DNA from 2 places in the Chloroflexus aurantiacus J-10-fl genome. Region 2 is predicted to be linked to the other one. Evidence: riboswitches for the same ligand, from Rfam matches in the RefSeq annotation. Region 2 holds a riboswitch; the other holds the start of a gene.
The links. Region 2 has a riboswitch for thiamine pyrophosphate ahead of thiM (hydroxyethylthiazole kinase). Riboswitches for the same ligand answer to the same signal wherever they lie in the genome.

Region 1 (15,573 bases), 620 kb from region 2:
TCAACTTGTTTCCACCAGACGGTGGTTGCCCGCCATTATAAAGTGTTGGCCGAAGAGCTGTCAAGGCGATTTTGCGGAGCGGTCAGAAATCGCCTTCCCTGGTATAGGGATAACTCCACAACGTCACCTGTAACACAATAGACTTAAACCACGCCTGATGCATCCGATCCACCTCCGCCGCTGAATGCCCTTTGCGGGCAAGAAACTCTCTGATGGTAGCGGTGATCGGGTAGATGAAGGCTATCATGTAGCGCAACGGAATCATCGGGACGGATTGTACGCCATCAGTCTGATTCTTCTTCGTGCGGTAATGGCGGAGGGCAATCTCCATCTGGTAGTTGAGCCAGTCCTGGTCGTAGGGTCGCCGACAGGTATCGAGTATCCATTGACCGAAGCGCTGGCGTACTCGACTCAGGTAATCGGCAATTGGCTGGCCGTCAGAGCCGGTGAAGTAGTACACCAGATGAGCGTGCGACGCGACGAATCCGTACCAGAGATCAAGGATTGCATCGACCTGATCGCCGAGCACCTCGCCGGCCATACGCAGATACTGCTCGTCTTCGGCTGTCCACAGCACTGTCTGCTTCAGCAGTTCCCATTCTTCCAGGCTCACCGGCGATTGTGCCACCTGCGCTGTACCATAGGTGTAACCGGGAATCGCTTCGCTCATAACCCACCTCCGGGAAGAGTAGCCCTTTTCTGGTTGCAAGCTCAGTCTAAGCGCGCTATGATAATAAGTGAAATACGTTATTCTTATCTCAAGCATAAGTTAGACTTATCAAACAATGGAACTTCGGCAATTACGCTACTTTCTGGCGGTAGCCGAGGAAGGACACATTACCCGTGCTGCCGAGAAGCTCTACATTTCTCAGCCGGCCCTCTCGCAACAGATCAAACTGCTTGAAGAAGAGATTGGGACGGTTTTGTTCGACCGTATCGGTCGGCGCATCAGGCTGACAGCGGCGGGTGAGATTCTGGTTGCACACGCCCGGCGGGCATTGCAAGAGCTGAGCGAAGCCCAGGTTGCCATCGATGAACTCAATGGCCTGCAACGTGGGATGCTCCGGATCGGTGTTGTGCAAACGGTCAACGCCTATCTTATGCCCGATCTGGTAGCCGCTTTTACCAATGCTTACCCGGCGATTAGCTTGCAGATTGAAGAACTGGCGACCCGCGACATTGAGCAACGACTCGCCGACGGCGATCTTCAGATCGGGATCGGCTTTGTGCCACCAGAGACGGCAGGTGTTACTGGCGAGGAACTATTCAGCGAAGATCTGGTTGTCGTTGTGTCCAGGCAGCATCCCTGGGCTGATCTGCCCCAATTACCGGTACAATCACTTCATCAGCAGCCACTTATTTTGCTCTCAACCACGTTCTGCACCCGTCGGCTTTGGGATCGTTGTACGCATATTGCCGGCATTCAACCACGGGTTCAGATCGAGATGAATACTATCGGTAGTATTCTGGCGGCTGTACGGCAACTCACGCTAGCGACAGTGCTACCGGCAATGGTCTTGAGCGGTCAGCCCGACCTGGTTGGCATTCCCCTGGTCGATCCAACGCCACGGCGCACGGTGGGATTGCTCTTCCGCCACAATGCCTACCGCTGCGCAGCGACACGGGCGTTTGTAGCCATGACCCGCGCAAAACTGAGGGTGTGGGCCTCAAGGCAGGAGATAGCCCATAGCCCGGGGTGACGTGCGGTAGTAGCAAATCTTGACTGACAATGAGCATCGTAGCGAGCCGGAGGCTCGCGCTCCCAGTTTCCAGGGAATGCCTGGGCAACACAACAACGCCCAGTACGATGCCGGGTGAACATTGGGTTACGTCCATGAGGGCGAGGCGATCCAATGGCGTGAATGTTTGTGAGCATGTATGCACTATCACCCGCCCAGCTCGTTCCCCCTTCCCAGGCCAGAACACTTGACACGCCTGCCCGTTCTCGACTATACTCGCACGTGTTCCGTAGGGGCGCTTTGCGACAAACGCGAGGCTGAGAGGAACCCTTGAACCTGATCCGGGTAATACCGGCGTAGGAAATCGGAACCGGGCACGATGTTCGGCCAGTCTCCTGAGTTCGTTCTCGCTTCCCCTCTCAGTCGTCTGCTCTCTGCGGATACGGTATCCGGCTTTTGGACGCAGGGAGGATGTATGACACGCTTTACCGACACCCTTTGGTCATCAATTACCGACATCTATCAGGCCATTATCTATCACCCGTTCAACGAGGAGCTGGCGCGGGGAATTTTGCCGCGCGAGAAGTTCGCCTTCTACATGCAGCAGGATGCGCTGTACCTGGCCGATTTTGCCCGCGCACTGGCGATAATGGCCGGACGGGCACCTGATGAAGCGGCGATTATTCAGTTTGTGCGCTTTGCTGAAGGGGTGGCGGTGGTTGAGCGCGCTCTCCATCACACCTATTTTCGTGAATTTGGGATTGAGACGCCAACGCGGCAGCCGGCTCCGGCCTGTTTTACCTACACCAACTTCTTGCTGGCAACCGCGGCCTGTCGCAGTTACGAAGAGGGGATGGCGGCGCTGTTGCCGTGCTTCTGGATTTATCGTGAGGTGGGACACGACATCTATCGGCGTGCAGCGCCCAACAATCCCTACCAGAAGTGGATTGACACCTACGCCGGCCAGGAGTTTGATGAGGTGGTGACGCAGGCAATTGCGCTGACCGACACCATCGCTGAACAGGCATCGGCGACGCAGCAACAACGTATGCGGGACGCCTTCATCTATTCGGCTCGCCTGGAGTGGATGTTCTGGGATAGTGCGTATCGGCTGGAGCAGTGGTTACCCTGATGATGCTCTCATCATCCCGGCATCTCTTGGGATGTCAAGGCGGACAGAACCTGCGAGTGCGTTCGCGCGATATATCCTGGCGATGCGCTGAACGCCCTCACCCCCGCCCCTCTCCCGCGCAGCGCGGGAGAGGGGCGTTCAGAGGCTTTGTTTATAGCTTCCTGATGCACTGAAAGATGCATTCAAATAGTCTGTCCATCCCTAAACTCAGGATGCCGGGGTGAGCACATCACTCCGCTGCGCCACAGTGAGCGTATCTGTGGTCGTCGCCGGCGGCAGAAGGGCGATGCTCAATACCTCATCAAGGGTGTCTACCGGAATGAAGGTCATTTCGGCGCTAACCGCCGGCGGCAGGTCGTCGAGATCGATCAGATTCCGCCTGGGCAGGATCACAGTGCGGATACCGGCCCGGTGAGCGCCGAGTGCCTTCTCTTTGATGCCGCCAATCGGCAACACCCGCCCACGCAGTGAGATTTCGCCGGTCATGGCAATATCGTCACGCACCAGCCGACCGGTTGCCGCCGACGCCAGGGCGGTTGCCATCGTAATACCGGCTGAGGGGCCATCTTTGGGCACCGCACCAGCCGGCACGTGAATGTGAATGGCGTGGGTCTCGAAGAAATCCGGCTCGATGCCCAGCGAACGGGCGCGCGAACGGACGTAGGTCAGCGCCGCTTCGGCACTCTCGCGCATGACCTCACCCAGTTGGCCGGTGATTGTAAGTTCTTTCTTCCCTTCAACCGCACTGGCCTCCACAAAGATAATATCGCCGCCGACCGGTGTCCATACCAGGCCAATCGCCACACCGGGCTGATCGATCCGTTCGCGGGTTTCATTGGTGAAGCGTGGCCGCCCCAGCGCGGCGCGCACAAACGCAGCATCGACCACAAACGGCGTATTGGCCGGATCGATCTCGCCTTCGCTCAGGCGACGGGCCACCTTGCGCAGCACCGCACCAATCGAACGCTCCAGATTCCGGACACCGGCTTCGCGTGTGTACTCATTAATGATGCAGCGAATGGCGTCTTCGGTGACGACAGCCTCTTCCGGGCGCAAGCCGTTGGCCCGCAACTGGCGCGGCACCAGATGAATCTGGGCAATCTGCACCTTCTCGTCTTCGATATACCCCGATAGCTCAATCACCTCCATCCGGTCACGTAACGCCGGCGGTACCGTATCCCACGTGTTGGCCGTTGCCAGGAAGAGGACACGTGAGAGATCGAACGGCAGATTGAGATAGTGATCGGTGAAGGTGTGATTTTGTTCGGGATCAAGCACCTCAAGCAGTGCGGCTGCCGGATCACCGCGATAATCGATCCCCAGCTTATCGATTTCATCCAGCAAGATCACCGGGTCGGCAGTACCGGCACGGCGCAGCTCCTGGATGATCCGCCCCGGCTGCGAACCAATGTACGTTCGGCGGAAACCACGCAGCTCGGCCTCATCACGTACACCACCGAGGCTCATACGGACGAAGCTCCGGCCAAGCGCACGGGCAATACTCTGCCCCAGACTGGTCTTGCCCACGCCGGGTGGCCCAACAAAGGCGAGAATTGGCTCGCGATTGGCACGCAGGTTCTCTTCACCCAACGCTGCCCGACGTTGCTTCACTGCCAGATATTCCAGAATCCGCTCTTTGACCTTCTGGAGGCCGTGATGATCTTCATCAAGCACCTGGCGGGCAAAGGCAATATCAATTGGCTGGCCGGTATACTTATTCCACGGCAGCTCAGCCAGCCACTCCAGGTAGGTACGTACCATCTGATATTCCGGTGAGCTGGCATTGATCCGGGCCAGACGACTCAGCTCACGGTCGGCCTCTTTACGGGCAACTTCAGGCAGATCGGCAGCGGCCAGCTTCTGCCGGAGATCGTCAAGTTCCGCGGCTTCACTCGTATCTTCGCCAAGCTCTTTCTGAATAGCGCGCAATTGCTGGCGCAGGTAGAATTCGCGTTGCTGCCGGGCCGCACTCTCCTGCACCTCTTGCCGCAGTTTGGCCTGAACTTCGAGTAGGGCGAACTGTTTGCGGTAAAACATCAGCACCTTGCGCAACCGCTCGCTTACGTCGAAGGTTTCGAGCAATTCCTGGCGCTCGGCGAAGGTGTAATCGGGCGAATAGCCGGTGTTGTCGGCCAGATGACCGGGATCGTCGATGGAGCGGACAAAATTGCGAATCTCTTGCGTCACGCCGGGGCGCAATTCGAGCACCGCGTCAATCGCGGCGTGAACCTCGACCATTAACTGCTCAAGCTCCGGAGTGCGCTCGAAGACATCGGGTCGGCGGGTAAAGCGAAAACGCAGATACGGCGTGGTTTGGACGGCTTCACCCAGCACAGCACGCACCAGCCCCCGCACGACCACCCCGCTGGCACCATTCGGCAAGGTACCGAGCTGCTCGATCCGGGCCACTACCCCTACATTGAAGAGCTGGTCGGTAATCGGCGCATCGGCAGGCGCATCGGGCCGCCGGGCAGCCAGCAACACCTGACGCCCCTCGCGCGCTGCGGCTTCGGCTGACGCCGACCCCAACTCATCGAGCGTCAGGCTGACCACAATATAAGGAAAAACGACCGCTCCCTCTAACGGAATGAGGGGCAGCGTCTCAACCACCTCTGGTTCGGGTGAAGGTGTCGTTGGTGATGTCTCTTCAGACTCCGCAGTCGTCTGTTCCCGCAATGTTTCATCATTCATAGCACGTCTCCACATTGATCCGCGGAACAAGACTTCCGCACTATGTATATTTTGAAACTCATAGTGGAGCGTGTCAATGATGGGACAAAAGTTCTAGTGTAATTCTAACAATTGCCGGTCTGCCGCAAGGTAGGCGACCGGTAGAGTAGGCTAGAACCTGTTTCAAAAAACATCTTATAAAGTTACCTGATTCATCGCCGACCGATTCCATGATCGTAGCGAGCACACCCGGCATCCGCGTGACCAGCCGGGTCAACGACGTGACACGTGCCGGATCGTGAGCACGGGCGGCGTGGCAGCATGGCTGCCGCACTCCAAACGACGCACCACGCGGATGATGAGCGAGCAAGGCAATCAATTCAGCGCGTGATGGCACCGGAGATGGTTATCAGAGCGCACCAGTACAGCTTTTTATGAAATAAGTTCTAACGAGACGCGCCGATGATCGTCGATCCCTACCGGTGTAGGTCACTCCCCTTCGGCATGGACAGGCGCTTCACACCAGCACAACGCGCACGCCGGCCATCTCTAACCGACGTAGCTCGGTTTCCGGCAGATCGGTATCGGTGATAATCGTCTCAATTGCTTCTAAAGGCAGCACCTTGATAAATCCACGCCGCTGCCACTTACTCGAATCGGCGAGCAGGATAATCCTCCGCGCAGCCCGTGCCAATGCGCGCTTGGTATGGGCAATCTCGCTGGTCGAATCGGTCACACCATACGTCGAGTCGACCGACTCGGCGGCCAAAAAGAGCTTCTCGACGACCAGATCACCCAGGCTTTGTTCAACCAGCGGGCCGAGAGTACCGAACGTGGCGTAGTTGACCGTACCTCCCAGCATCCAGACCTGTACATCGTTGAGATGACGTAACTCGATGACCACATTCAAAGCGTTGGTCACCACCGTCAGCGGCGTCCGCTGCCGCAGATGCTTCACCATCTCAACCACCGTCGTTCCGGCATCGAGCAGAATGGTATCACCGGGTTGCACAAATTGCGCCGCCGCCGCCCCGATGCGTGCCTTTGCCTCAAGCCGAATACTGGCCCGTTGCTCGAACGCAATCAACGCACTGGTCGCCGGCAAAGCGACGGCACCGCCGTGATCGCGCACCAGCACTCCCTCACGTTCGAGTGCAGCCAGATCGTTACGAATCGTGACCGGTGTCACACCGAAAATATCGGCCAGCTCATTGACCCGCACTGAACCACGCTGCCGCACGAGTTCGGCAATGCGGGTTCGCCGGTCGAGCATTAGGGGGCTGCGTTCTCCAATCGTGCTCTCGTCGGGCTGCATGCATGTATCTCCAGTTGCATAAAGTTTCGTTTGTTTACGTTGGTATTGTACGTTGCCGGCATGAGGCCCGTCAAGGGTGTTCGCCGGCGCGTGAACACACAACCCGCTGCAGATGGGCAACAGGAAGGGCAACCATAACCTGATCACCAGCGCACGCCGCCATCACCGCCTGGCCAGCCGGCGTGCGCGCAGGGTGTGTGCCGTCAGCAAGGCCAGATCACGGAAGAGACTCTCGGCCCCGGCTTCTTTCTCTTCCTGGGGAAGTGCGAGATGGGCCTCGATCCGATGCTGCATGTCGGTTAAAGCCTGCGTTGGGGCATCAGCAGCCAGATAGTGCAAGAGCATCCGATGCGCCCCTTTGCGCTCCATCACTTCCAGGCCGTCCAGAATCTGGCGGTGTGGCGTTCCCTCCCAGATCGGCAGAATCATTGCATCGCGCAACCAGCGCTCGGCATTGTACTCGGCGAGCGTCCCAATCCCGCCGTGAACCTCCATCCCCCACTTTGCCGTCTGCACCGCAAACTCAGCCGTCCAGTACTTGGCGAGATGCGCAAGCAAACGAAAGAGATGGTACTGTTCTGGATAGGGTGGTGTCACATGCCAGACTTGTTCGAGCAGGCAAACCGCTTCCCAGGCCAGCGCAAAGGCAGCTTCCAGTTCGACAATGCGTTCCTCAATCTGACGTTTGAGCAAGGGGTGGGCAGCTATCGGCTTACCGAAAGCCCGACGCTGGTGCGCAAAACTCACTGCTTCGGCCAGCGCACGCTGGGCCAGCGCGACACTACCCACACTGTTTGCCACCCGCGAGAGGTTCAGGGTCTCCAGAATGAGGTAGATACCCCATTCCGCCCGCCCCAACAAATAGGCTTCGCTGCGACGCAATTCTACTTCACCGGTGGGTACCGCGCGCGTACCGATCTTGTCTTTCAGGCGGCGAATGGTGTAGTTGAGACTGCCATCGGCGCGGTAGCGGGGGACGAGAAACAGGCCCAGACCACGAATATCTGCCGGGCCGGTGGCGAAGCGGGCAGCAACTACTGCCAGTTCGGCACCGACATTACTGGCAAAATACTTATCACCACTCAGATACCAGCGGCCATCCTCAGCAACCGCGATGGTCGCTACGGTCGTCCCCAGATCAGAGCCGCCACCGATCTCGGTCATCCAGGTTGCCCCCTGCCAGACCGTTGCGTCCTGGCGCAGCAGCAACGGCAAAAACTGGGCTTTCACTGCTTCCGTCCCATACTTAGCCAGCGGCACCGCGGTTGAAAGTGACACGGTATACGGGCAGTAGAGACCGGCATCGTAGAAAGCGGTAAGATAGCCCAACAGGTAGTGCGGCACGAGTGAGGTTTCGGTAAAGACCCGCCAGATCACACCGCTTTGGTAGCCCTGCCGCACCATACGCCAGTATTCAGCGGGGTAGAGAATCTCATCAACCCGTTGCCCCTGGCGATCAAACATTCGCAGCCAGGGTGTCCCGGCCCGATCAATTGCCGCCGAGACCGGCTTCCCCTCGTGTTCCCACCATGCCTGATACGCTTCCAGATAGTCTGGTTGAGCGAGATCGGCCAACTGGTGGCGCAAAAACGCCAGCGGCGAAAAGATATGCTGTTCCATAGTCATCACCTCTGCTGGGATTATAGCAAATCTGGCAGTGCGATGGGTGATGCACCACAGAGACACCGAGGGCACAGAGTGATGATGTGATTGTCTGCGCTCTATGTCATACCAAATCTGATAAAATATAATGTACAGCACGCGATCCAACACAAACCCTTTCGCCACCTCCGCTTTCTCCATCGCGACGACATCATCAATCATCCATCGCGATGTAGGGGCGGGTTTAGCACCCAGGGCGGGTTTAGCACCCACGGCGGGTTTAGCACCCAGGGCGGGTTTAGCACCCACGGCGGGTTTAGCACCCAGGGCGGGTTTAGCACCCACGGCGGGTTTAGCACCCAGGGCGGGTTTAGCACCCACGGCGGGTTTAGCACCCGCCCCTACCACGACACACCAAACGTCACGGGTCATATCACATCTGGTGTCGTAGCGACGACATCATCAATCATCCATCGCGAAGGCAATCTGATCGGGTACCGGCAACGTCCGTAGGGGCGGGTTTCAGGCGGGAACATCAATATTCGGCGCGTCCATCGCTCTCGCCTGACCCGGCAGTGCTACCAGGACATGCCGCCCGACGAACGACCAACAAAGAAATCAAACGAAAACCAAATTACAGCAAAAACAAAAACATATATTGACAAAACGAAAATATGTGATATGATGGTGCCATCGAACAACAACATCTAACTCGTCATCAACCCGATAGTCTGGTGAAATCGGCAACGGCACCCGCACCCTCTGCCCTCCTTGCGCGACAGGTTGTCGATTTACCGCAACGAAGCGAAGAACAGGTTCGGGCAGCCAGGCAGGCTGCTGCACAGGGGAGTGCTCTTATGGTAAAGCTAACCGCCGCGAGTGTGCGCATCGGCGCGACCGCGACCTCGAAAGCAGAGGCGATTCGTCAGGTTGGGCAGGTGCTGGTCGAGGCCGGCCATATTCAACCTGCGTATATCGAGAGTATGCTGGCCCGTGAAGCGCTGGCCAATACCTTCCTCGGTAATGGAATTGCTATTCCGCACGGCAAACCGGAAGACCGCGACCTCATCCTCGAAACCGGCATTGCTGTCTTGCAAATTCCCAACGGCGTCACGTGGAATGCGGGTGAGACGGCTCGTTTGATTGTCGGCATTGCCGCCCGTTCCGACGAGCATATTGACATCTTACGCCGCCTGACCCGTGTGCTCGGTGATGCGGCGCTGGTCGAACGGTTATCCCAGACTCGTGATCCTGCCGATATTGTCGAAGCGCTGACCGGTAGCCGTCCCCTGCCCGCTTCCCCATCCCCCGGTGACTACGATCACGCGATTCAGGTGGTGATTCACAATCCAACCGGCCTGCACGCCCGCCCGGCAACCGCCTTTGTCGAAACGGCCAGACGCTTTCAGGCCGCGGTGCGCGTCCGCTATGGCGATGCGGTGGCCGATGGCAAGAGCCTCTTGAGTCTGTTGCAATTGGGGGTGAGTAGTGGGGCCAGCGTTACCATTTCGGCTCAGGGTACCGACGCTCCGGCGGCCTTAGCCGCGCTCAAGGCCCTGGTTGAGAGTGGTATGGGCGAGGAACCGGTTGCCGAAGACACGGCCAATCGTCCGAAAGTGCCCTACCGCGGGTGGGTGCCACAGCACGTTGCTACGACCATTAATGGCATCGCTGCCGCCGAGGGGCTGGCGGTTGGGCCGATCCGCCACTACCGCCGGGCACCGCTGGTTGTCAGCGATACTCCCGGTGACCGGATGAGCGAAGCCACCGCTCTCGAACGGGCCATTGCCGAGGCGCGCAGCGAGCTTGAGCTGGTGGCCGGTGAAGTCAGCCGTCGGCTTGGTTCATCTCGCGCCGCCATTTTCCGTGCCCATGCCGAATTGCTGACCGACCCGGCGCTGATGCGTGAAACTGTCAGCCGGATTTTCGACGGCCACAGCGCGGCCTGGGCCTGGCAACAGACCATCGCGGCCCGTGTTGCTCAGCTTGAAAAGCTTGATGACCCGGTACTGGCCGGGCGCGCTGTCGATCTGAGCGATGTCGGCCAGCGGGTGTTGCGCCACTTGCTCGGCCTGGGTGAGATGCCGTTCATCAGTCTGGCCGAACCGGCAATTCTGGTAGCCGATGACCTGACCCCTTCTGACACGGCCACGCTCGATCCCGACAGTGTGCTGGGGCTTTGTACAGCGCTCGGTGGCCCAACGTCGCACACCGCGATTATCGCCCGTTCACTCGGCCTGCCGGCCATCGTTGCCGCCGGTACTGCCGTGCTCGATATTGAAGACGGTACGCCGGCAATTCTCGATGGCTACAGTGGCCGGCTCTATCTTCGACCATCAGCCGCCGATGTTGAAGCAGCGCGTGCCTTGCGCGCCGGTCTCGATCAGGAACAGGCGGTGGCATTCGCTACCCGTCATCAGCCGGCCATCACCCGCGATGGTGTCCATATCGAAGTTGCTGCCAACGTCAACCGGGTAGCTGATGTTGTGCGTGCCCTTGAGAACGGTGCCGACGGGGTTGGCTTAATGCGTACCGAGTTTCTGTTCCTCGAACGCGACAGTGCTCCCGACGAAGAGGAACAGTATCAGGCGTACCGGGCGATGGTTGAGGCGATGAATGGGCGTCCGCTGATCATTCGCACCCTCGACATTGGGGGCGATAAAGAGGCACCCTATCTCAATATTGCCCGCGAAGACAATTCGTTCCTGGGTATTCGTGGCTTACGGCTCTGCCTGCGCCGACCCGATCTGTTCGAGCCGCAATTACGCGCCATCTACCGCGCCGCTATGCACGGCCCGCTCAAAATGATGTTTCCGATGGTCGCTACGCTGGAAGAGGTGCAACAGGCCAAAGCGATTGCCGAGCGCATCCGTGCCGAACTCAATGCGCCACCGGTCGAGATCGGGATTATGGTCGAGGTACCATCGGCAGCCATGCTGGCCGACGTGCTGGCGCAAGAGGTCGATTTCTTCTCCATCGGCACCAACGATTTGACGCAGTACGTCCTGGCGATGGATCGCCTGCATCCAGACCTGGCCCGCCAGGCCGATAGTCTGCACCCGGCTGTGCTCCGCACAATTGCCCGCACCGTCGAAGGCGCAGCCAGTGCCGGACGCTGGGTCGGTGTCTGTGGTGGTATTGCCAGTGATCCGCTCGGCGCAGCGATTCTGGTCGGTTTAGGCGTCCAAGAGCTGAGCGTCAGTATTCCCAGTGTCGCGACCATCAAAGCGCACCTGCGCGGTCTGAGTGCCGCCGATCTGCGTGATCTGGCGCGACGAGCACTGGCGTGTCGTAATGCAGCGGAGGTGCGCGCACTATGAACATCGCTACCATAACCCTCAATCCGGCCATTGATCAGACGGTCTTCGTCGATCATTTTCAATTGAACACCGTGAACCGGGCACGCGCTATGCAACGCGATGCCGGCGGCAAAGGGGTGAATGTCGCATCCTTCCTGGCCGATTATGGCCTTTCGGTCACCGCCACCGGCTTACTCGGTGCCGAAAATCCCCATATCTTTGAGCGCCATTTTGCGGCCAAAGGCATCACCGACCGGTTTGTCCGGGTGCCGGGTGCCACCCGGATCGGGGTAAAAATCGTTGATGAAGCGAACCAGCAGACGACCGATATTAATCTCCCTGGTTTGCCGCCACCACCCGCTGCCTTGAACACCCTGATCGACGTGATCGATGAGCTGGCCGTTAATCACGAATGGTTTGTGCTGGCCGGCAAGTTACCGCCCGGCGTACCGATTGAATTCATTCCCAACCTGGTTGCCCGTCTCCGCAGTTTTAACTGCAACGTTGCCCTTGATGTCAGCGGGCCGGCCCTGATTGCCGGTCTGCAAGCCCAACCTTCACTGGTGAAACCCAACCTTGATGAGCTACGCCAGATCGATCTGCTCGATGGTGAAGGGTTGGAAGCAGTGGGCAATGCGGCGCGTCGGATCAATCAGATGGGAGTAGGGCTGGCAATTGTATCTATGGGTGCGCAGGGTGCAATCTTTAGCGATGGAACGCAATTACTGCACGCCATCCCGCCATCGGTCACCGTGCGGAGTACAGTCGGTGCCGGGGATGCAATGGTCGCCGGCACCATTGCCGGCCTCGTTGAAGGACTATCGCTAACCGAGATCGCTCGTCGCGCAACAGCCTTTTCACTGGCAGCGCTCGGTTCAATTGGGGCACACCTGCCGCCACGCGCTGAACTGATCGCGCTGGCAGCAAAAGTTACCGTTACCGTGGTTGATCCGGCTGTCACGACCGTGACGCCTGTTGATCAATAGAAGTTGTAAGGAGCAAAGGGAGGAGAACCATGGCGGTCATTGTCGCAATTACGTCATGTCCCACCGGTATCGCGCATACCTTTATGGCAGCGGAGGGGCTACAACGGGGAGCAGAGAGTCTCGGCCACACGATCAAGGTCGAGACACAGGGGTCGGTTGGCGCCGAAAACACGCTGACGGCGGCTGATATTGCCGCTGCCGAGGTGGTGATCATTGCCGCCGACACCAAAGTCGATCTGAGTCGGTTTGCCGGCAAGCGGATTTACGAAACCAGCACGAAAGCGGCAATTCACGACGGGGCAGGCGTGGTGAAGGCAGCACTTGCCCAGGCCACCACCAAAGCAGTATCGGCGGGGGCACGATCCGATCTGGTTGATCAGGTCGCAGCGGCAAAGGCGGCCCGCGCATCAGGCGTAGCCGGCCCGTACAAGCATCTGATGACCGGCGTCAGCTATATGCTCCCCTTCGTGGTAGCCGGTGGTCTGCTCATTGCCCTGGCATTTGCCTTCGGCGGTATCTACGTCTACGAAGATGCAAACCGTGGCACGCTGGGCTGGGCATTGTTCCAGATCGGTGCCCCATCGGCCTTCGCGCTGATGGTACCCATCCTCGCCGGCTTCATCGCCTTCTCTATCGCAGATCGGCCCGGTCTGGCCCCCGGTATGATCGGTGGCATGCTGGCCTCTTCCACCGGTTCCGGCTTCCTCGGCGGTATCCTGGCCGGGTTCATCGCCGGTTACGCGACGCAATGGCTCAACCAGAACCTCAACCTGCCCAAGACACTGGCCGGCCTGAAGCCGGTACTGATCCTGCCGCTGCTCAGCTCGCTATTCGTCGGTCTGCTGATGGTCTACGTGATCGGCCAGCCGGTGAGTTCAGCCCTCAATGCCTTAACGGCCTGGCTGCAAAGCATGGAGCAGAGCAGTGCGCTAATCCTCGGCCTGATCCTGGGTGCGATGATGGCCTTCGATATGGGTGGCCCGGTCAACAAAGCTGCCTACACCTTCGCCACCGGACTGCTGGCCTCGCAAGTCACGACGCCGATGGCAGCCGTGATGGCCGCCGGTATGACCCCACCGCTCGGCCTGGCACTGGCGACCCTGCTGTTCAAAGATCGCTTCTCTGACGAAGAGCGTGAGGCGGGCAAGGCCGCTGCCGTACTCGGCATCTCCTTCATCACCGAAGGTGCCATTCCCTTCGCGGCCAAAGACCCCTTCCGCGTCATTCCTTCGATTATGGTTGGGTCGGCAGTAGCCGGTGCGCTCTCGATGCTCTTCGGGGCAACGCTGGCTGTGCCACACGGTGGTATCTTCGTGCTGCCTATTCCGAATGCTGTCGGCAACCTGCCGATGTACATCGTCGCCATCCTGGCCGGTACCCTGGTAACCGCAGCGATGCTCTATGTGCTCAAGCGACCACTGAATACCGCCGAAGCACCGACAACGGCAGCAGTGCGGGGGACGGCTGATTAGTCATCGCAACCAGCGTTACACACGCAACTCAATCGTTGCAGCAACCGGGGTGCGGAAGCCAGGCTTCCGCACCCCAAGTGTGACTACTGAATTCATCCTCAATAGATTACCCATCACACCGGAGCGCATCTGTGTCAGCGACACATCCTTAGCCATCCTCTTGTGAAACTTCACATGGTGCAGATGGCACACCTGTGATCGGCAAACGCACACTAAAGGTCGAACCACGGCCCGGTTCACTCGTGACCAGGATCGCGCCTCCCATCACCTGACACAAGCGCTGACAGATAGCCAGTCCCAGCCCGGTGCCACCGTAGCGTCTGGTTGGACCATTATCTACCTGCACAAATGGCTTGAACAGGTGCTGAAGCTGATCGGCAGCAATACCGATCCCCGTATCGCTCACATCAATCTGAATCTCAGCAGTGGTTGAACGGTAGCAGTGAACACGAATCTCACCCTGCCCGGTAAACTTACAGGCATTGCCAACCAGGTTCAACAACACCTGACGTAAACGTACCGGATCGGCCAACACCGGTGGCAGGTCTGGTTCCACAGTAACGGTGATAGTATTTTGCCCCTGCTTCGCCAGTCCCTGCAACGTCATCACAACCTCATTGATCAGCGTAGACATGTGAACTGGCTCTGGGTGAATCGTCACGGCATTCGCTTCCAGGCGCGCGTAATCAAGAATATCGTTAATCAGCGTCAACAAATGCCGTCCAGCCGTAATGATCCGGTCAAGGTCGGATGTCAGTGAATGCAGATCCCGATTCAACAAATCCTCGCGTAGAAACTCACTGTAGCCCAAAATAGCCGTCAGTGGTGTCCGCAATTCGTGACTCATCATTGATAGGAAGGCACTTTTCGCTTGACTGGCCGCTTCAGCCGCCTCCTTCGCTTCTTGCAAAGCCTGTGCTGCCTGCTTGAAGAGGGTAATGTCGCGCAGCACAAAGATCCGCCCCGCCGGACTGCCATCGCGATCGCGCAACGTGGTACAACGTAAATCGTAGGTCGTCGTCCCCGTTTCACCGGTCTGTTGCACCTCAAACTGGCCTTCGTACCGATCACGGACCTGCTCAATCAGCCAGGGCGGTGCAACACGTGCCAACGACTTACCAAGAACATCTGTCGTTGCCGACAAAATCGCCTGTGCTGCCGGATTCAGGTCAATGATCCGATCATGCATATCAAGCACGATAATCGCATCAGGCATCTGATCAACGATTCGCTCACGCGCCGCCGGCAAGAGGTCAAGTGCGCGGTAGCGCTGCATCGCAACGGTGAAAGCCAGCCCACCGAGCGCGAAAGCGACCGGCGTTGGGTCAACAAAGGGGATCGGACTGAGTCCGGTTACGAAGAGCATACTCGCTGCCCAAGGGAGGAGTGCTCCAACCACCAGACTGATCGCCTGGGCG
Region 2 (15,573 bases):
GAGCGGGTAACGCTCAAGCCGGGAGAGCGGCGAACGTTGCGCTTTGCGATACCCCCTTCGGCACGCCGCTACTGGAGCAAGGCCGACAGTGCCTACGTGCTTGACGAGTCGGATTTTGACGTTTGGGTAGGCGGTGATTCGACAGCAGCGCTACACGCCGAATTCTCGGTGCGGAGCAGCACTGTCTAAATGTTTTCGAGTACATGCGAAAAGGCGACGCTGCACCCGTTCCGTAGTGAACGTCTTACCGGCAGCCGATTCAACCAGGCTGCCGGTAAATTAAAGAACCAGTAACGATGAAGAGCAAGACCAAGAACACTAAAACCCGCGCGCAGATTGAAGCCATGGTTGCCAGGGCATTTGGTGGGATGGCGCTGGCCGATGACGAAGGTGCAGTTTATGAGCTGAAGGATGGCTGGTTCAATGCGGTGTACAGCATCCGGCTCGCCAATGGGCAGGAAGTTATCCTCAAGATCGCCCCACCACCTGATGCAGAAGTGATGTCGTATGAGAAGAACATCATGGCAACCGAGGTTGCCACCATGCGTCTGGTTCGACAAAACCCGGCTATTCCCGTGCCCAACATTTACTTCTGCGATGATACGCATGAGGTGTGTGATGCGGACTACTTCTTTATGGAGAAACTTGCCGGGGATACGCTTGCGCATATGCGAGCGCGCTTGCCTGCCGCGACCCTGGCAACGCTCGAATACCAGATTGGTACCATTATCCGCGAGATCAACAGTTTTCGCGGTACCTATTTTGGGTATGAAGGGAATCCCGATCTGCGCGCCAGTACCTGGAAAGAGGCATTCATCAGGATTATGGATGCGGTGCTGGAAGACGCCGCTCGCAAACGGGTAACGTTTGACTACAGCTACGATGAAATCCGCGACGTGGTTTGGAAACACGCTGCTGCGCTAGAGGAGGTTACTATACCGTGCCTGGTGCACTGGGATGCCTGGGATGCCAATTTCTTTGTTCAGCAAGGTCGAATTGTCGGAATCATTGACTTTGAACGGGTATTATGGGCCGATCCACTAATGGAAGCTCAATTTCGGCCATTTTTTGGTGATGGAATTACTAACAGCATGCGCGGCTACGGCAAGACATCATTCACCTTTGCCGAAAAACAACGCTGTTACCTGTACTCATTGCATCTTGCTTTAGTGATGCATACCGAGTGTTATTACCGCAATTACGATACTGATGAAATCTTCAATTTCTCCAAAGGTTTTATTGCGAGAAGTATGGCGTGGTTGCGGGCTAACTACGTGTATGGATGAACCGACATGTCCGAGTCAAGGCAGGTGACTTTTCTGTACGTTACATGCAGGGTTCGGTCATTCTTTATACACGGTTCACGCATATATCAAAGTAACTTCTGAACCCTATCTCTGTGACCGTAGAGAGATCTCTACTCAGGCTTTGTTCATCATTCTTGCCACGTTCTTGATATATATCCACGACCTGTGTCATACTAAGGTCACAATGGAACAACATCTGATACCCCCTGGTTGGTGCGAATTATCCCCAAGGTAATGTTTGTTCGATCCGCAAAAGTAGATCAAAGCGAAGGAGTAAACAGCTTATGAAAGTAAAAAACAAAGTCTTCGTCGTCACAGGAGGGGCGAGCGGTTTAGGTCGCGAGCTGGTTTTACGGCTGCTCGATATGGGGGCGAATGTTGCTGCCGTGGATATCAATGGTGCGGCGCTTGACGAACTGGTCGGGCAGGCAGGTCAGGCCAGGAGCAAACTTTCTACCCATGTGGTGAATATTGCTGATCTGGCGGCTGTTCAGGCGCTTCCCGAAAAAGTTCTGTCTGTCCATGGAGCAGTTGATGGTCTGATCAACAATGCGGGCATCATTCAGCCTTTTGTCAAAGTAAACGACCTGGAGGATGCGGCAATTGATCGGGTATTGAAGGTTAACTTCTATGGCACACTTTACATGACAAAATCGTTCTTGCCGTACCTGATCAAACGACCAGTAGCGCACATTGTCAATATTTCCAGTATGGGGGCGCTGGTGCCGGTGCCTGGACAAACAATGTACGGTGCCTCAAAAGCTGCCGTTAAGCTCTTCACCGAAGGTTTGAGGAGTGAGCTGCTTAACACCAATGTTCGGGTGACGATTGTATTTCCGGGTGCGATGGCTACCGATATTGTCAAAAATTCTAACGTGGCTCAGTCTTCACTGCCTATGCAGGCAGCGCAGGCACAACGTTCGAGTCGCATGAAGGCACTTTCGCCAAAGGAAGCTGCACGCATCATCATAGACGGTATTGAAGGGGATCGCTATCGCATTCTTGTCGGTTCAGATGCGCGAATGATGGACTGGCTCAGCCGACTGAATCCCCGCTGGGCAGCCGAATTGATCTACAGGCAGATGCAACATCTGTTGTCTCGGTAATGTTCAATACAGGAGAACGCATATGGATCGATCTGATTACCAGACGGACGTTCTCATTGTCGGGAGCGGAGCCGGTGCGCTGGTGGCAGCACTGGTGGCGAAGGAGGCCGGACTCGAGACACTGGTGATCGAAAAAACTGATCTGGTAGGTGGTTCAAGCGCTATGTCGGGTGGCGGATTGTGGATTCCCAACAATCCGGTGTCGCGCGAGGCCGGGGTAGAAGATTCGTTTGAGATGGCGTGGCGTTATTTAGAAGAGGTGGTACCGGCTGCCGGTCCCGCTGCCTCACCCGATCGGCGGCGAGCTTTTTTAGAGTACGGGCCACAGATGGTTGAGTTTCTGCGTCGCCTTGGCTTTCGGTGGCATGCCGCCATCGGGTATCCAGATTACTACCCTGAACGTCCTGGTGGCTCGAAACGCGGGCGCGCCATCGAGGGAAGCATCTTCGACGGCCGTCAATTAGGGCCATGGCTGAAACGGCTCCGTCCTTTCCCGGGTGCGCCACCAATACCGATACATACAAATGAGGTTGCTTCTTTTTTGGTTTCGTTGCGTACAGTGCGCGGATTCCTCATGGCCATGCGTGTCTTTGGGCGGTTCTTTCAACGAGCGCTGGGTAAGGTGCCGATGGGTCTGGGGGCGTCGCTCGTAGGCCAACTGCTCTGGTTATGTCTGCAACGGAATATCCCGATCTGGCTCGAAAGCTCTCTCGAAGAATTGGTCGTTGATCATGGACGGGTTGCCGGCGCTGTTGTGCGCCGTGAAGGGCGCACTCTGCGTGTGGCAGCTCGTAGAGGGGTGTTGCTGGCAGCGGGTGGTTTTGAGCATCACGGCGAGATGCGTGAACGCTATCTTCCCAAGCCCACGAGTACCGACTGGGCTGTAGGTGCATCGGGCAATACAGGCGATGCCATTCGTGCCGCCCAGGCTCTCGGTGCGGCGGTAGCCTTAATGGATAAGGCCTGGGGTGGGCCTGTGGTGATACTCCCGCAAGGTCAGGTGTCGTTTCTGGTCGGCGAGCGCTCGTTGCCGTTCTCCATCATTGTTGATAGCAAGGGCGAGCGTTTCATGAACGAGTCGGCTTCATATGTCGATTGCTGGCGTTGGCAATATGAGCGGCACAGGCAGACGCCGGCCATTCCGGCCTGGCTGATCATGGAAAGCCGTCATCGCCGCTACTATCCGTTTGGGTTATTGCCGCCGGGCATTACGCCGCAATCGGCCACCAGCTCCCAATTCCTGGTGCGCGCGCAAACATTGCGAGAGCTGGCGATGCGTATTGGTATCGATCCCGATGGGTTAGAACGCACAGTAGTGCGGTTTAATCGAATGGCACAGCAGGGTAAGGATGAAGATTTCCACCGTGGTGAGAGTGCTTACGACCGTTTCTACAGCGATCCGCGCGTAAAGCCCAACCCCAATCTCGGCCCGCTAGAACGTCCACCTTTCTATGCGACGGCTATCTATCCCGGCGAACTGGGGACACTGGGTGGTCTGTTGACAGATGAGTGGGGACAGGTGCTGCACGAAAATGGCGAGCCTATTCCCGGTCTGTACGCCACAGGCAACACCTCGGCCTCAGTGTTCGGAGGCACTTATCCAGGCCCCGGTTCCACGTTAGGCCCGGCGTGTACCTTTGCCTACATAGCCATGCAGCATATCGTGCAAAATATGCAACTTGTCGAGCGGGTGTAATATCACATTGGCGCATCATTACCTATCACCGGATATGCGGTGAACCGTGACTATCCATCTCATCCGCAATGATCCGTAGGGATCACCTGCATGATAGGGTAGGTGGGTTCCGTAGGGGCGGGTTCTGAACCCGCCCCTACGGGTGGTGCGTGTACCTGTTCACATTGCTATACGAGGGGGCGGCGAGGGAGTATGTCTTGAGTCACACGCCATGTATTGTATTTTTTTGAGATAACTTCACGTGGAGCAGGGGACAAACGTTTGTGCCGTAAAGTGCCCGCTGCCGATGGGCTGCATCCGCCCTGCTGAGGTACGGAATACTTGAGGGGGCAATACTCGCCGTCGTCGCAGGTGAGGAAGGGCGGTAGACCGTGCGTCCCTGCCGGTTACGCCACCGCCGGGTGTTGGTCATAGCAGGCTTATCAGCGATAATCGCTGTGACAACACAGGATTGCGTGTTGCAAACGGTATCTGTAAGGAGACTTCTGCAAGAATATTCCATGGTGTAGGTGCAGGGTTGCCTGTCACGTTGATTGGTGTAGATCTTACACGGTGTCTATTTTGAGAGACTCAAGAGTGATAACAAGCCTTGCACAAGCCATCCTTCCATGATATGATACTTCGTAACTAATAAGCCAGGGGAGCCTGGGAGAACCGGGCTGAGAGGGTGTCTAGGCGTATCGCCACCGACACCGACCCTTTGAACCTGATCTGGGTTATGCCAGCGGAGGGAGGAGCAGGGTGCAGGTGTATTGCACCGTCTGCATTGCGGAATAACCGTCCTGCCGCGGCAGGGCGGTTTTTTGCTACCTGCCCAATGATGTTCCGCCGTCTGCTGGCGCAAGGAGGCCATGATGACTCTGAACGAGCGGATCGCGGAGTTGCGCGAACGGGTGCGCCAGCAGCGCCCCCTCATTCACCACATTACCAATTTTGTGGTGATGAATGATACGGCCAATGTAACGCTGCACATCGGTGGGTTGCCGGTTATGGCGCATGATCGAGCCGAGGTGGCCGAGATGGTGACCGCTGCAGGTGCGCTGGTGTTGAATGTGGGCACGTTGTCGCCTGATTGGATTGAAGCGATGTTGATTGCCGGTCGGCGGGCAAACGAGCTGGGGATTCCTATCGTGCTCGATCCGGTGGGTGCTGGTGCGACAAGCCTGCGCACGGCGAGTAATCGGCGGTTGCTTGAAGAGCTTCAGATTGCGGTGGTGCGGGGTAATTCCGGCGAGATCGGTGCGCTGGCCGGGATGGGTGGCGTGGTCAAAGGGGTCGAGACGGTGGTTGAGGTCGATGATCCGACCGCAGCCGCGAAGGCGCTGGCCCAACAGTACCGTACTGTGGTTGCTGTTACCGGTCGGCAAGATGTCGTGACCGATGGGAAGCGGGTGTTTCTGGTCGATAATGGTCATGAATGGCTGAAGACGCTCACCGGCACTGGCTGTTCGGCAACCACGGTTATCGCTGCATTTGCTGCAGTTGAGCGCGAGTATCCCTTTGCCGCAGCGGCTGCGCTGGCCTGTTTTGGTCTGGCCGCCGAACTGGCCGCGCCGGCAGCACGTGGGCCGGCAAGCTTTAAGGTGGCCTTTTACGATGCTATCTACCATCTTTCGGCTGATCAGATTCGTGCCGGGGCACGGGTAACTGCTGTTGCAGGGTAGTTTCCCTGATAAGGAAAGGATCTGCCTGTGAGTATCGCCCATATTGTTGACTGGCGGCTGTATGTCGTCACTGATGCCGGGCTGTCGCGAGGCCGTTCACATCGCGCAGTGATTGAAGCGGCGATAGTTGGTGGCGCCACAGTTGTGCAGTATCGGGAGAAGCATGCCTCAACCCGGCAGATGATTGAAGAAGCGCTGGAATTGCGTGATCTGACCCGACGGGCTGGGGTGCCACTGATCGTCAATGATCGGGTAGATGTGGCACTGGCGGTAGATGCTGATGGTGTTCACGTCGGTCAGGATGATATGCCGGTGGCACTGGCGCGACGATTGATCGGCAACAAACTGTTGGGAGTGTCGGCCCACAATCTCAGTGAAGCACTTCAGGCGGTGCGTGATGGGGCAGATTATCTCGGCGTTGGGCCGATCTTCGCCACAACAACCAAACCAGATGCCGCAGCGCCGATAGGCCTGGATGGTTTACGCGCCATCCGGCAACACGTATCGATCCCAATTGTGGCAATTGGCGGTATTAATCAGGCAAATGCTGCTGATGTGATGCGGGCAGGTGCTGATGGAATTGCTGTTGTGTCAGCAGTAGTCGCAGCAGATGATGTCACTGCCGCTGCTCGTCAATTGCGTGCGCTGGTGTCAGTTACTCAGGAGAAGGCGCTATGACGTTACCGCGTTGTCTGACGATTGCCGGTTCTGATTCTGGTGGTGGGGCCGGTATTCAGGCCGATTTAAAAGCATTTGCGGCCCTGGGTGCGTATGGTATGAGCGTACTGACCGCCGTGACGGCTCAGAATACGGTGGGGGTGCAAGGGGTGGTGGAATTGCCGGCAGCGTTTGTCGGTCAACAGATCGACTCGGTCGTTACCGACATCGGCGTCGATGCGGTGAAGACCGGGATGCTGGCAAATGCCGACATTATTGCGGTGGTTGCTGAGAAGGCACGAGCCTATCAGTGGCCTTACCTGGTGGTTGATCCGGTGATGGTAGCCAAGAGTGGACATCCATTGTTGCACCCTGAGGCGCAGCAGGCTTTGATCACGCTGTTGTTGCCACTGGCTACCATCGTGACCCCGAATCTCCCGGAAGCACGGGCACTAACCGGGCTTAACATTACAACTATTGCTGAGATGGAACAGGCGGCACAGATGATCCATGCCATGGGGCCGCGCTGGGTACTGGTGAAAGGTGGACATCTCGAAGGTGATAGTGTTGATGTGCTCTTCGACGGGGCGCAGTATCAGTACTTTACGGCGCCACGGATAGAGACACGACACACTCACGGAACCGGTTGTACTTTCGCCTCGGCGATTGCTGCCGGTTTAGCAAAGGGTCTGTCGGTACCTGATGCAGTTGCACAGGCGAAAGAATACATTACCACCGCTCTCCGTCATGCACCAGGTTTAGGTCAAGGGCATGGCCCGGTACACCATTTTGCCGCGTGGTATGGGGTTGCTGAATAGCAAACTGATACCGAAAGCAAAAGAAATTGAGGGAAGTGTATGCAACCAGAGAGCATCACTTCCCTCAATGAGCGTCAATTCACGCAGAGAAAACAACGTTACTTCTTCTCGACAGTGTTGTTGACAACTCCCATCAACACTTTACCCAGTTCGGCCTGAGCCTCAATCACCCGCTGCATCGCCTCTTGCCAGCTCTGCATCACCTTCTGCATTTGCGTCGTATCCCAACCACGGGCAATCGTGGTCGGATCCGACTTCTTGAGCATCTCGAACCAGCCCTCAATGAAGCGGGTCTGGCTTTCGGTGAAATTGCGGGTCAACTCCAGAACCTGCCGGCTCCATTCCACAACCGAGGTCGGCGATGCTGGATTGAGACCGGGGATTGTGGGGACACCAGGGATAGGAGGCAGATTCGGCATGTTAACGCTGTTCGCGGCGACGGCCTCTGCCCACATGCGGGTCAGCTCGACCTGTGCTTCCAGCGTTTGCTTGACTGTCCCCCGCCAGCTATCGACCGTCTTCTGCCATGCTTCTGGATTCTGCGGGGCTGCCATGTATTGCATTGATGCCATCCAGCTATCCCAGACCTTCTGTTGCGTGCCGGTCCACATCTTGATCATGTCATTCGCCTGCTTCGACCAATCCATTGGTTCCTCCATTCAGCGCTATGCGCTGTCTATCCGTTTTTGATGCCCCACGTTGTGTGGTTCTGTTGTCAGGGTAGAAGAACAGGTTACAGTGGAGTTACTAATCTGTTTCATTGCAACCATTTGACAGACGGAGTGTGAATCTCTACCATACTGAAAAGATCAATCACTGCTGAGTCATACATAGTGCCGATCATGACGATTGCAGGCTGCCAACAGTGATTGCCGGCAACATGAACCGTTCAAAACCAGCAACCAGGGAGGTCGATGATGACCACAATGACAATTGGCACGCTACCGACGTTTGTGCATATTCGTGAAGTAGGGCCGCGTGATGGTTTGCAGAATGAGCCAACGATTCTGACGACGGCGCAGAAGATAACGTTGATTGAGTTGTTGGCAGCGACCGGGTTGCGTGCGATTGAAGTAGGGGCATTTGTGCGTCCGCAACAAGTGCCGCAGATGGCCGATACGGAAGCTGTCTTTGCCGGTATCAAGCGCCAGCCTGGGGTAGTGTACAGTGCAATTGCGCCGAATGTTATCGGAGCGCGGCGGGCAATTGCCGCCGGTGCAGATGTTGTGCAGGTGTTTCTCAGCGCCAGCGAGAGCCATAATCGCAGTAATGTGAATATGAGTATCGAGCAATCACTGGTGCAGGTGGCCGAGATGGCGACGCTGGTGCATGCAGCCGGGAAGCCATTTGATGCGGTGCTGTCGGTGGCCTTCGGCTGCCCGTTTGAAGGGGATGTGCCGATTGAGCGGGTGTTGGATCTGTGTCAGCGCTTGCTCGATTTGGGTGCCGAGCAGTTGACGCTGGGTGATACCACCGGCATGGCTCACCCGCTGTTGGTGCAAGAGGTTGTCAGGGCGTTTCGCGCACGTTTTCCGCGCCAGCCCTTGCGTTTGCATTTGCACAGTGCGCGGGGGGCGGGTCTGGCAAACCTGCTGGCAGCGTTGCAATTGGGTGTCGATCTGTTTGACTCTAGCATTGGTGGTATTGGTGGTTGTCCGTTTGCGCCCGGCGCTCCTGGAAATCTCTGCACCGAAGATGTCACGCATTTGCTGCACGAGATGGGGATTGCGACCGGGTTGAATCTGCCGGCACTCATGGCGACGGCGCGTGAACTTGAACGCATGTTAGGGCACGAAGTGCCGGGACAGACGATTAAAGCCGGTATTTGTAAGCATCTGCGGGACCGCGGCGAGGGTTGAATATGGCAGGTACACATTATGGATCCGCGTGATCGGGTGGTGATTATTACCGGTGCCTCAAGTGGGATTGGGGCGGCGACGGCTCGTTGTTTTGCGGCTGCCGGTGCGCGCCTGGTGCTGGCTGCCCGTTCGCAGGAAGCTTTAACGCAGGTGGCAGCCGATTTGCCGCAGGCGTTGGCAGTACCAACCGATGTGTCCGATCCAGAGGCGTGTATGCGGCTGGTGGAGCGGGCAGTAGCCACTTACGGGCAGGTTGACATCTTGATTAATAACGCCGGGATCGGTCTGACCGGTCCGGTAACCAGGCTGGCACGTGCCGATCTGGAGCGGGTGTTAGCCGTCGATCTGCTTGGCCCAATCTGGTTGACTCAGGCAGTCGTACCGATCATGCGGGCTGGCGGTCGTGGTCAGATCATTAACGTCTCGTCGGTTTTGGCAGTTCAGCCCCTACCCTTTTTAGGTGGGTATGCGGCGGCAAAGGCTGCGCTCGAACAGATCAGCAATGCCTTGCGGATTGAGTTGCACGGGAGTGGGATTGCCGTTACCGTCGTGCGTCCGGGTACGACGCGCACAGATTTCAATCAGCGACGGCTGGGGCGTGGACGCGAGCGCCGACGAATTGCACCGCCGGGTGTGCCACCAGAGGTTGTGGCCCGCACTATCTTGCGGGCAGCGCGCACCGAGCCGCGCCTGGCCTATGTGAGCTGGAGTGATCGGTTGGCCCTCTGGATCGGACGACTGTTTCCCGGTTTGATTGATGCTATCCTGGCGCGCGCGTTTGTCTGGGAAGAGCAGGCTTACCACTAGGTGGGAACGGTTTGAAGAGGGGCAAGTGAGGATGGTAGCGCTATCATTCGTCGTTAGACGTGTATCTCTGGATGTTTGGATCAACACGCTGTAAAATAAGTCATCACACATACCTGTAAATAACAAGCACAGCATATATTGGAATAGGGAGGAACCACCTTGTCCAAATCTCAGGCCCTTTTGCGTCAACCAGCTCTTGATCCCGATGGGCGGCTGCTGGCATTTATCGCCGCCGGTGATGTCTGGCTTGTCTCGATTGAAGGCGGGGTTGCTGAACGCCTTACAGCCCATCCAGCCAGTCATTACGGACCGCGGTTTAGCCCGGATGGACAGCGTATCCTCTTCAGCGCCGGTCGTGATGGGTCTGGTGATTTGTATGTTCTCGACCTGGCGGGCGGCCCACCGCGCCAGATCACGTTTCAAGACGAACAATGCACCCCAGAAGACTGGGCAAACGATGGGGATGCTGTCTTCTTCACCACTGCTATTGAACAGATGGGTTCGGCAATCTATCGGGTGAAGACGAGTGGTGGTACGCCGGCGCCGATCTATCTTGAACCGTATGAACAGCTTGGTCAGGTGGCAGTGTCGCCCGACGGCACAAGGCTGGCCTTTGTCAACATACGCGAGCGTTGGTGGCGACGTGGACCCCATCCCTTCTCCTCGAATGAGATATGGTTAGGACCAACCGATCCCGACTACCGGGCATTGTGCCAGATTGCCGGCCCTTTCGGGCAACGTCTCGTGTACGCAGGCAAACTGGGTTGGCCGTTGTGGGCACCGGATGGTCAGGGTCTGTATATCGTTTGCGATAGCGATGGCAACGAGAACCTGTGGTACCTGCCACTTGGTGAGGGTGAAGCGCGGCAAATAACCCATTTTCGTGATGGACGCTTGCTCTTCCCGGCGATTGCCCGGCGTAACAACGTGATTGTCTGCGAACGTGGTGATGGCCAGTTGTGGCGGATCGATCCGATCAGTGGCGAGAGTGTGCCTGTTCCGATCCGGGTGCGGATAGATAGCAAACGCACACCGGTACGGGTTGAACGCTGGACGAGTGGGTTTAGCGAAGTTCGCCTCAGTCCTGATGGAAAGAAACTGGCGATTGTGGCCCGTGGTGATGTCTTTGCCGATTTTGCCGACAAAGAGACTGACCGTGATCTGCGCCAGGGGCCGGCGTTTCGGGTTACCAATACGCCGGCCCGCGAGTGGAGTATCGCGTGGGCACCTGACTCGCAGCGTTTAATCTATCTCTCCGACCGCTACGGAGAAGTTGAACTATTTGCATACGATTTCAGCAGCGGACAGGAGCAACAACTTACCCGTGATGGTCGGCCCAAGATGTTACCGCGGATTGCACCTGATGGGAAATCAATCGCCTACATCCGCGACCAGCGGATCATCGAGGTGATCGAGGTGACAGATCCGTCACCACGTGAAGTGTGCCAGGCCCGGTTTGCAGTTGCCGCCGATCTTTGCTGGTCGCCCGACTCGCGCTATCTGGCGTTCATCGCCCAGGATGATCGTCTCTTCAGCAACGTCTACATCGTGCCGGCAGCCGGTGGTGAGCCGCGCCAGATTACCTTTCTCAGCAACCTCGATGGCGGCAATTTGTGCTGGTCACCGGATGGGAGCTTTATCATCTTCACTACCGAACAGTACCGGTTAGAAGCGCAGATTGCGCGTGTCGATTTGCGTCCGTCGCAGCCAGTGTTTCGCGAAACAGCGTTTGAACGATTATTTGAAAAAAAGGAGGAAAAACCAACCGAACCCGGCGATCAATCCGCCAAAGAACCAAGAGTGTCTCAACCGCTGACCGAGCCGATTATCTACGAGGGCATTGAACGGCGCTTACGATTGCTGACGCCGCCGCAGATGAACGCGATGGCCGGTCCAATCAGCCCTGATGGCAAAGACCTGCTCTTTCTGGCTTCGGTAGCCGGTAAGGTTGATGTCTGGACAATGCCGCTCGATGAGCCGCGGGCGAATCAACCACCACGGCAATTGACCGCCAGCGACACGCGCAAAGGATTTCTGCAATTTGCTCCGGACGGACGTAGCTTCTACTACCTTGAAGATGGGCAGGTTGTGGTACGCCGCTTTCCCGGTGGGAACGAGCCGAACCGGCTCTCACTGCGGGCTGAGGTTGAAGTAGATTTTCATCGTGAAAAGGAGCAAATCTTCATCGAAGCCTGGCGTGAGCTACGTGATAGCTTCTACGATCCGACCTTTCGTGGGCAGGACTGGCAGGCCGTGCGTGATCGCTACGCATCACTGGTAGGCGCAGTCCAAACTACCGGTGAGCTACATACGCTGATCAATTTGATGGTTGGTGAACTGCGGGCTTCGCATCTGGGCAGTTCCTTTTACAACAGTGAGAGCGAGGATGGCTTCATCGGCATTATCTTTGCCGCCGAACCACTGCTCCGCGAAGGTCGGCTGATCGTCGAACGTAACCTGCCTGATGGCCCGGCGGCGCTGACTGCCGATCCACCGCGTCCCGGCGAAGAGCTGGTCGCAATTGATGGAACGCGGCTCAACGGAACGCTCTCACTGCATAAGCTGCTCTTGCGCAGTGTTGGCCGGCGGGTGCGGCTGGTATTGCGGGCGAATGATGGTACCGAACGCGAAATTGTCGTTCGGCCCATCAATGCCAGTGCGTATGAACAGTTGCGTTACCGTGATTGGGTGTTCAACAATGAACAATATGTTCACACCCACAGTCAAGGCAGGCTTGGGTATGTGCACATTGCCGAGATGAGCTATGCTGCCTATCAACAATTTCTGGTTGATCTCGATGCGGAAACCCACAGCAAAGCCGGTGTCATTATTGATGTACGCTACAATCGCGGCGGCCATACAGCGACATTTATTCTCGATGTCCTGATGCGGCGTTCGGCGCTGCGCAGTGGGTTTCGTGATCTTGGCACGACTGATGCCAGTCATCTGGCGGGTAATCGCGTGCTCGACCGGCCTACAGTGTTGGTAACGAATGAACGCTCGGCAAGCAATACCGAGATGTTGAGTGAAAGCTACCGGCGATTGCGGCTGGGGAAGGTCGTCGGGCGACCAACTGCTGGAGCAGTGATATGGACATACCAGATACCATTGCTCGATGGTTCATGGTTGCGGTTACCGCGGTTGTATGTAGTGACGCCAGAGGGCGAAGATTTGGAGGGACGAGGCAGGCCGGTTGATGTAGAGGCGGTGCGTCCGTTGGGAGAGTGGGCGTATGGGCGGGACAGTCAATTGGATGCCGCAATTGCCACCCTCCTCAAAACCGTTCGTCGGCGGCGAAAGAATGATGTGCCGAACCCGGTGGCAAGCCCAGATACAACATACGAGTAGAAGCTGTCTCAGGTTGCAAAGTCGTGCGACGGCGAGGTGATTGAGCGTTGTGCTCAACGGATAACCCGACCGGATTGATGGAGTTCATTTAGCCTGGTTCTGGTGGAAACCACATACAGGCCACGCATAAGCGGGAGGCAGAGATTGGTGTATGTCATAAGCGTCCGGCATAGAACGCAGAGATACTAAAGCCGAACTTCCGCAATCTAAACAACGTAGTACATGCATCTAAGCGTGGAAATAATTTCGCAAGCGCTTCCCGGCAATTTCGTCGGCAAAGCATACACTATCAGGCGCCAACAACAGTATAATAGGAGCAGGCAATGTGGAACGATTTGACCGACCAGCCAGTCAGATGCATCATGATCGCCAGCGCTGCAACGGGTCGGTTGCGCCATAGGAGCTCTTGTGCAGAAAAGTGAGGTTGAAGATGTCGGCCCTCGCACCCCTCCGCTTCTCAGTCTGTCTCGATATGATCTTCACCGATCGCCCGTTTGAGCAGCGACTCGAACACATTGCCGATCTCGGCTTCCGCGCCTATGAATTCTGGACGCGGAAGGGCAAGGACATGAACATCACCATTGCTCTGCAAACCGCCTTACGCCTGCATTGTGTGGCTATTTTCGGCAGCGAAGCAGCCCCCAATGATCCCGATCAGCGAGCACGCTTTCGTGATGAAGTGACGCGCAGTGCCGCGCTGGCAGTTGATCTGGCCTGTGATAACCTCATCGTTCACGGTGGGATTACCCGGACAGACCTCGATTATGCCACGCAACGCGCCCATCTGGTTGATGCGCTGCATGAGGCTGCCGAGACTGCGGCTGATGCCGGTCTTAATCTACTCCTCGAACCGCGCAACCCGGTCGATCATCCGGGTAGTTTTCTCTGGTCATCTGACGAAGGCTTTGCCATCGTGCGCGAGCTTGGTCAACCGCACGTCAAACTGTTGTTTGATTGTTACCATCAACAGATCAGCGAAGGAAACCTGACCCGTCGCATCCTGGCCAATCTCGATCTTATCGGCCACATCCACGTCGCCGACGTCCCCGGTCGCCATGAGCCGGGCACCGGTGAAATCAATTACGAGCACATCTTTGGCGTTTTGCGTGAACATGGGTATAGTGGCTATGTCGGTCTTGAATATACCCCGCGAATCGATGCGGCGGCCAGTCTGCGGGTGGTGCGGATGATGAGTCAGTGAGCGTGAAGGGTGACATATTGTCACTACTGTGGTTCACTCAGAATGCTATAATAAAGCTAGCCAACGTTCCGACACTGCATCGTAATCACTTTCTGGAGGCTTCATGAACAACGTCTGCCGCATCGGTGTCTTTTACGATGGTTCATACTTTACGTATGCGCAATTCTATTTTTACAGCGAGAAAAAAGTTGGCTGGTTGTCATTTGTTCCCTTTCATCGTCTAATCGAACAATTTGTCAGTAGCAAAGAGCAGCGCTACGCCGCCCACCGGGTTGTCTACGCAAGCTGGCACCAGGGTCTGTTCCATTCAGCGCAAACCAGTGAAAAACAGTTTCAGATTGAGCGTAATCGGCACATTGATTTGGTACATGCCGGCATTGAGCCGAAATATGTGCCAATGCCCCCGAATGGTCAAGAGAAAGGGGTAGATGTATCGCTCGCGATTGATGCCATGGAACGGGCCATGGAAGGCAAGATTGATGTTGCTGTTTTGGTTACCGGTGATGGTGATTTGACGCCGCTGGTTCGGGCACTGATGAAACATGGGGTGCGGGTGGGTCTTCTGTACTTTGAGTATGAATCTTCGCAGCGCACCAGCCATGTGAACAGGCGATTGCTAGACGCCTGTAACTATGCACTGAATGTGAACCAGCTCGAACATACGCCCCAGGCTGCTGCCATCTTCAAAGGGCTATTTCGGCAGCCACAGGGGGTGGTCGCCAGGAATTGATGGTCACGCGAGTCACGCACGAACCAGGGGGCAGGTCTCACGCCTGCCCTTTCTTGTTCAGTGATGTGTTTTTGCGTGGAACGGTCCTGACTCTCTCCCGGTGGCGTGTGTGAACGCTGCGCCGGCGGTTGGCAATGGTTACGGTGTCTGCAATGACTCAGCCAGGTTGCTTTGCGGAGTAGAACCTGTTTCAAAAAAACATCACACCCGGCATCCCCGTGACCAGCCGGGTCAACGGAATACCACGTGCTGGATCGTGAGCACGGCTGGCGCGGCAGCCACGCTGCCGCACTCCACACGCTGCGCCACGCGCATAACACGCAGATAAGGTACCCAATCCAACAAGTGATGGCACTCCACACCCGGCATCCCCGTGACCA

Region 1: linked by a shared signal. The riboswitch ahead of tenA (thiaminase II) and the one ahead of thiM (hydroxyethylthiazole kinase) in region 2 are both predicted to bind thiamine pyrophosphate.

Annotation. Positions count from the first base shown of each region.
Region 1 is NC_010175.1:1,087,104-1,102,676, forward strand. Features, by position in the region: gene CAUR_RS04155 (protoglobin domain-containing protein) at 83-670, opposite strand; gene cynR (transcriptional regulator CynR) at 786-1,700, shown strand; TPP riboswitch at 1,961-2,060, shown strand; gene tenA (thiaminase II) at 2,155-2,811, shown strand; gene lon (endopeptidase La) at 3,019-5,502, opposite strand; gene CAUR_RS04175 (DeoR/GlpR family DNA-binding transcription regulator) at 5,999-6,796, opposite strand; gene CAUR_RS04180 (acyl-CoA dehydrogenase family protein) at 6,959-8,416, opposite strand; gene ptsP (phosphoenolpyruvate--protein phosphotransferase) at 9,256-11,718, shown strand; gene pfkB (1-phosphofructokinase) at 11,715-12,683, shown strand; gene CAUR_RS04195 (PTS fructose transporter subunit IIC) at 12,713-14,155, shown strand; gene CAUR_RS04200 (sensor histidine kinase) at 14,304-15,573, opposite strand, start outside.
Region 2 is NC_010175.1:463,583-479,155, reverse strand. Features, by position in the region: gene CAUR_RS01935 (glycoside hydrolase family 3 N-terminal domain-containing protein) at 1-189, shown strand, start outside; gene CAUR_RS01930 (aminoglycoside phosphotransferase family protein) at 297-1,286, shown strand; gene CAUR_RS01925 (SDR family NAD(P)-dependent oxidoreductase) at 1,592-2,413, shown strand; gene CAUR_RS01920 (FAD-binding protein) at 2,436-4,109, shown strand; TPP riboswitch at 4,737-4,859, shown strand; gene thiM (hydroxyethylthiazole kinase) at 4,964-5,773, shown strand; gene thiE (thiamine phosphate synthase) at 5,801-6,451, shown strand; gene thiD (bifunctional hydroxymethylpyrimidine kinase/phosphomethylpyrimidine kinase) at 6,448-7,248, shown strand; gene CAUR_RS01900 (hypothetical protein) at 7,347-7,895, opposite strand; gene CAUR_RS01895 (hydroxymethylglutaryl-CoA lyase) at 8,163-9,107, shown strand; gene CAUR_RS01890 (SDR family oxidoreductase) at 9,126-9,914, shown strand; gene CAUR_RS01885 (S41 family peptidase) at 10,074-13,262, shown strand; gene CAUR_RS01880 (hydroxypyruvate isomerase family protein) at 13,693-14,463, shown strand; gene CAUR_RS01875 (NYN domain-containing protein) at 14,567-15,193, shown strand.